One region of the Pantoea sp. S18 genome, then DNA from elsewhere that is predicted to be linked to it. Evidence: predicted binding sites of a transcription regulator. Region 1 holds the regulator's gene; the other holds the start of a gene.
The links. Region 1 encodes CRP, which controls carbon source genes, mostly activating them, when cyclic AMP is high. Its sites were predicted from a motif close to ATGTGANNNNNNTCACAT; they were not measured.
Positions count from the first base shown of each region.

Region 1 (3,239 bases):
TTTTCCAGCAGCTGAATCTGCATGCGGCGGAACTCGAGGGCGACAGTTTCCATCGCTTCACGCGTCCCGAAATGGACATGGCGATCCGCAAAGCGCGCGATCTCGGTCGCCACATCAGCTACTTCGGCCCGGAAGCCAATGATTTCGGCCTACTGGAGCAGACGTTCAAACATTACGGCCAAACCGGCCTCGGCGAATCACGCAAATATCTGCACACCTACGATGAAGCGGTGCCGTGGAATCAGGTGCCGGGTACTTTCACGCCGTGGCAGCCGCTGCCGGAAAACACCGATGTGCTGTTTTATGAAGGCTTGCACGGCGGCGTGGTCACGCAGCAGCAAAATGTGGCGGAGCATGTCGATCTGCTGGTTGGTGTGGTGCCGATTGTTAACCTTGAGTGGATTCAGAAGCTGGTGCGTGACACCGGCGAGCGCGGACATTCACGCGAAGCAGTAATGGATTCGGTGGTACGTTCGATGGAGGATTACATTAACTTCATCACGCCGCAGTTCTCGCGCACCCACATTAACTTCCAGCGCGTGCCGACCGTTGATACCTCAAATCCGTTTGCCGCCCGCGAAATTCCCTCGCTCGACGAAAGCTTCGTGGTGATTCATTTTCGCGGTCTGGAAGGCATCGCGTTCCCCTATCTGCTGGCGATGATTCAGGGATCGTTTATTTCCCACATCAATACGCTGGTGGTGCCGGGCGGCAAAATGGGATTGGCGATGGAGCTGATTATGCTGCCGCTGGTTCAGCGACTGATTGAAGGGAAACGGATTGAGTAGGTTTGGTGCGGGCTGTGAAAAGGGAGGCATGAATGCCTCCCCTACGACCGATTACAACTCGACAACCTCATAGCTGTGGGTAATTTCCACGCCTTTACCAAGCATGATCGCCACCGAGCAATATTTTTCTGCCGACAGGTCAACCGCGCGCGCAACCGCTTTATCGCTCAACGCTTTGCCGCTGACAATAAAATGCAGGTTGATGGTGGTAAAAATGCGTGGCGCCTCTTCACGGCGTTCTGAGGTGAGTTTCACTTCGCAATCGGCCACATCGCTGCGCCCTTTTTGCAGGATCGACACCACATCAATGGCGCTACAGCCGCCTGCGGCCATCAGCACCATCTCCATTGGACTTGGCGCTTTATCACCGGAATTACCGTCCATTAATACCTGATGGCCAGATGAGGATTCTCCGAGAAAGGTAAGACCTTCCACCCATTTCACTCGTGCCTGCATTATTCTCTCTCCTGAAGCGGCGGTTTTGCCGCCAGAGTACGCTTTCACCTGACAAACAGCAATCCAGAGTAATCCCCCTTTTGCTGAAGCGAGACAACACAAGACAGCTCGCAAAAGCTGTGCTACAAACAGTGCTGAAAATATTTTCGTCATCACAGACGAAGGCCGGAAGAATCAAAAGCGTAGCTTAAGAGTCCACCCGGAATAATTTTTCCATTACTGGAAACGCTCGACGATTAAACCGCCTGACAGGGAAAAATGCCCCCTGTATTTTGGGCACGATTACAACAGAGGATAATAGCGAATGGTTCTCGGCAAACCGCAAACAGACCCTACACTCGAATGGTTCCTGTCCCATTGCCATATTCACAAATATCCATCCAAAAGCACGCTCATCCATCAGGGTGAGAAAGCGGAAACGCTGTACTACATCGTAAAAGGTTCCGTAGCGGTACTGATTAAAGATGAAGAAGGCAAAGAGATGATTCTCTCCTACCTCAATCAGGGAGATTTCATCGGCGAACTCGGTCTTTTCGAAGAAGGCCAGGAACGTAGTGCCTGGGTACGTGCGAAGTCTGCCTGCGAAGTGGCTGAAATTTCATACAAAAAATTCCGTCAGCTGATTCAGGTAAACCCGGATATTTTAATGCGACTTTCGTCGCAAATGGCGCGTCGTCTGCAAGTCACATCTGAGAAAGTGGGCAACCTTGCCTTCCTCGATGTAACCGGACGTATCGCGCAAACGCTGCTAAATCTGGCCAAACAGCCAGATGCGATGACTCACCCAGACGGGATGCAAATCAAAATTACCCGTCAGGAGATTGGTCAGATCGTGGGCTGCTCACGCGAAACCGTGGGCCGTATCCTGAAAATGCTGGAAGATCAGAACCTGATCTCCGCACACGGTAAAACCATCGTCGTTTACGGCACCCGCTAATTTCTTCTCACCCACGGCGTGATGGCAACATCGCGCCGTTTCTATTTGCGATGAGCTGATGTGGCGCCGAATCATCTATCATCCCGAAGTTAACTATGCGCTGCGGCAAACGCTGGTGCTGTGCCTGCCTGTGGCTCTCGGCTGGCTGTTTGGCGATCTGCAAAAAGGTCTGCTGTTCTCGTTAGTGCCTGCCTGCTGCAACATGGCGGGGCTGGATACGCCGCACAAACGCTTCTTCAAACGCCTGATTGTGGGTGGTTCGCTGTTTGCCACCGGCAGTTTCCTGATGCAAATCCTTACTGCTTACCAGATTCCGTTGCCGCTGATTTTGCTGGCGCTGCCGCTGCTGATTGGCGTGACCGGCGAAATCGGTCCGCTGCATGCGCGCTTACTGCCCGCAACGCTCATCGCCGCCATCTTTACGCTCAGCTTAGTGGGACGCATGCCGATGTGGGTGCCGCCGCTGCTCTACATCGGCGGCACGCTGTGGTACGGCTTATTCAACTGGTTCTGGTTCTGGCTGTGGAAAGAGCAGCCGATGCGCGAATCGCTCAGCCTGCTGTTCCGCGAGCTGGCCGATTATTGCGATGCCAAATATACCTTACTGACGCAGCTGACCGATCCAGAAAAAGCGCTGCCACCGCTGCTGGCGCGTCAGCAAAAGGCGGTCGATCTCATCACCACCTGCTACCAGCAAATGCATATGCTGTCGGCCAGCCGCGATAACAGCCACAAACGCCTGACGCGCGCTTTCCAGGTGGCGCTGGATTTACAGGAACACATCTCGGTGAGTTTGCATCAGCCTGAAGAGGTGCAGAGGCTGGTTGAAGAGAGCCACGCCGAAGCGGTGATTCGCTGGAACGCCAAAATCATCTCGGCGCGACTGCGCGTGCTGGCGGATGCGATTCTCTACCATCAGCTGCCAGACCGTTTCCACATGGAGAAACAGCTCGGCGCGCTGGAGAAAATTGCGCGCCAGCATCCGGATAATCCGGTCGGTAACTTCTGCCTGTATCACTTCAGCCGCATCGCCCGCGTATTGCGTACGCAGAAGCCGC
Region 1 covers NZ_CP142688.1:3,926,842-3,930,080, forward strand. The annotation lists gene VIJ98_RS18315 (phosphoribulokinase) at 1-788, shown strand, start outside; gene VIJ98_RS18320 (OsmC family protein) at 840-1,244, opposite strand; gene crp (cAMP-activated global transcriptional regulator CRP) at 1,549-2,181, shown strand; gene VIJ98_RS18330 (YccS/YhfK family putative transporter) at 2,240-3,239, shown strand, end outside.

Region 2 (3,239 bases), 940 kb from region 1:
AACACCATCATCGCGGCCTACTTCAATGCGGTACAGCTGCATTTCGCCAACGTCACGACGTTCACGACGTGGACGATCACCATCGCGGCTGTCACGGCTTTCGCGTGGACCACGAGAATCACGTGAATCGCGACGCTCACCACGGTCAGGACGATCGCTGAACTCACGACGCGCTGGACGTGGTGCTTCTGGTGGCAGAATCAGTGGACGTTCGCCCTGAGCCATTTTCAGCAGTGCTGCGGCCAGAGTTTCGATATCCAGATCTTCGCCCGGCTGCATTTTGCTCAGCAGTGCGCGGTACTGGTCCAGATCGCTGCTTTCCAGCTGCTGCTGTACTTTAGCCGCGAACTTAGCCAGACGACGCTCACCCAGCAGTTCTGCGTTCGGCAGTTCAACTTCTGGAATGGTCAGCTTCATGGTGCGTTCGATGTTGCGCAGCAGACGACGCTCGCGGTTCTCAACGAACAGCAACGCACGACCTGCACGACCTGCACGGCCGGTACGACCGATACGGTGAACGTAAGACTCTGCATCCATTGGGATATCAAAGTTTACTACCAGGCTGATACGCTCAACGTCCAGACCACGTGCGGCAACGTCGGTCGCGATCAGGATGTCGAGACGACCATCTTTCAAACGCTCCAGCGTCTGCTCACGCAGTGCCTGGTTCATATCACCGTTCAGTGCTGCGCTGTTATAACCGCTGCGCTCCAGCGCTTCGGCCACTTCCAGCGTGGCATTTTTGGTACGCACGAAGATGATGGCTGCATCGAAATCTTCTGCTTCCAGGAAGCGAACCAGTGCGTCAGTTTTACGGCCGTAAGCGGTCCAGTAAGACTGAGAAATGTCTGGGCGCGTAGTCAGGCTTGACTGGATGCGCACTTCCTGTGGATCTTTCATGAAGCGCTTGGTGATACGACGAATCGCTTCTGGCATGGTTGCTGAGAACAGCGCGGTCTGATGACCGTCTGGAATCTGCGCCATGATGGTTTCAACGTCTTCGATGAAGCCCATACGCAGCATTTCATCAGCTTCGTCCAGCACCAGACCGCGTAGGTTAGACAGATCTAACGTGCCACGCTTCAGGTGATCCAGCAGACGACCAGGCGTACCCACAACAACTTGTGGGCCCTGACGCAGTGCGCGCAGCTGTACGTCATAACGTTGGCCGCCGTACAGGGCTACAACGTTAATGCCACGCATGTGTTTAGAGAATTCTGTAACGGCTTCAGCAACCTGTACCGCCAATTCGCGGGTCGGTGCCAGCACCAAAATTTGCGGTGCTTTAACAGTAGGATCAATGTTGTTTAGCAGCGGCAGTGAGAAAGCCGCAGTTTTACCACTACCGGTCTGCGCCATACCCAACACGTCACGGCCAGCCAGCAGGTGAGGAATACACTCAGCCTGGATTGGAGAAGGCTTAACGTAGCCCATACCGTTCAGTGATTCGAGGATGTCGGCGTTCAGGCCAAGGTCAGCAAAAGTGGTTTGAATATCAGTCATGTAGTACACGTGCCTCTTAGATTGCGGCGGCCAGTCTACATAACTCGTCGTGAAAACTTTCAGTCATTTTCATCAAAAAGTGTGAACCGGCTCAAATTAGAAGTTTTGACGAACAGAAAAGCCCTCATCTCTGAAGATGATGACTTTACAGGTATTCAGGCAATAAAAGTTCGTCAGCTATTGCTGGTCAGATTCTGATAAATCGTCTTGTGTCTGGCCGAGTTGCGCCAGTTCCAACAATGCGTATCGGTGCTCAACAAAGTTGTTTACGTTGTTGGCCACCGCCAGTTTGAACAACGCTTTCGCGTCGTCCTTCTCCCCCAGACTTAGGTAGTACTTACCTAAATAGAAGTTGGTTTCACTGAGATGTTCAGCGAGCGAGGTGTTATCCGTTGCGTCCGCCTTGAGACGTTCCATCAGCGTTTTTTCACTGATGTCGCCAAGGTAGAACTCGACAATATTCCATCCCCATTGATCGCGAACCGCTTTGTCATGACGCTGTCTCAGCGTAACTTTTGCCTTGTCGGCATCCATATCGCTTTCAACGAGATAGAGCCAAAGGCTGCGGAATGGATCGTTAGGATCGTCTTGATAAAACGCCAGCAGATCATCTTGCGCTAACTTGTATCGACCGCCGTAATAGAGGGCGATACCACGGTTTAAATGCGCATAGTTGTAAGTTGGATCAAGCTCAAGTACAGAATCAAACGCTTCATAGGCAGCATCAAAGTTGCCTGCCTGCGTTAAGTATATACCGAGATAGTTAAATACCTCAGGCATATCTGGTCTTATAGACAGCGCTTGCGAAAAATCGTTCCGCGCTAGTGCCCTCAGACCCAAACTATCATACAACACTCCGCGCTCATATAATAGCTGTGCGCGTTCATCATCGGTCAGGGCACGACTGGCAAGAATTTGTTCCATGCGCGCCAGGATCACCTCTTGCTGCAGTGTGGGCTGCAAAGGTACTGCCAGAACTTCGTTCTTACGCCAATTGGAGTTGCTGCATCCTGCCAGCGTGATAGCTGTCGCAACAAAACACCAGCGCAAAAAAGGCTTCATTTCCCACTCCCGAATACAAACATTGGGACAACCATCCTGTCATCCTCCTGCTGTGCACAAGGATTCCCGCCCTCGCGATGATCTAAACACCTCTCCCCGCAAAGCAGGGAGAGGTAAATCGGTAAACGCTTACTCGGCGTCAGATGCATCAGATGCAGCGGTAGCAACTTCTTCCGCTGGTTTCTGCTCTGTCGCTTCTTTGATGCTCAGGCGTACACGGCCCTGACGGTCCACTTCCATTACTTTCACTGGAACTTCCTGGCCCATCTGCAGATAGTCGGTTACTTTCTCTACGCGCTTATCGGCGATCTGAGAGATGTGAACCAAACCTTCTTTACCGCCGCCGATTGCCACGAAGGCACCGAAATCAACGATACGTGTCACTTTACCTGAGTAAATGCGGCCAACTTCGATCTCAGCAGTAATCTCTTCGATACGACGAATGGCTTCTTTAGCTTTCAGGCTATCAGTTGCAGCGATCTTCACGGTGCCGTCATCTTCGATTTCGATGGTGGTGCCGGTTTCTTCGGTCAGCGCACGGATAACCGAGCCGCCTTTACCGATGACATCTTTGATCTTGTCTGAACTGATTTTGATGGTGTAAATGCGCGGCGCGAACTCAGAGATTTCCTGACGCGGCGTGCTGATTGCCTGTTCCATCACGCTCAGGATGT
Region 2 covers NZ_CP142688.1:573,911-577,149, reverse strand. The annotation lists gene VIJ98_RS02550 (DEAD/DEAH family ATP-dependent RNA helicase) at 1-1,503, opposite strand, end outside; gene yrbN (protein YrbN) at 1,520-1,570, opposite strand; gene nlpI (lipoprotein NlpI) at 1,681-2,565, opposite strand; gene pnp (polyribonucleotide nucleotidyltransferase) at 2,695-3,239, opposite strand, start outside.
Region 2: yrbN (protein YrbN) is a predicted target of CRP. The motif match lies at 1,583-1,600, and genes of this name have one in related genera.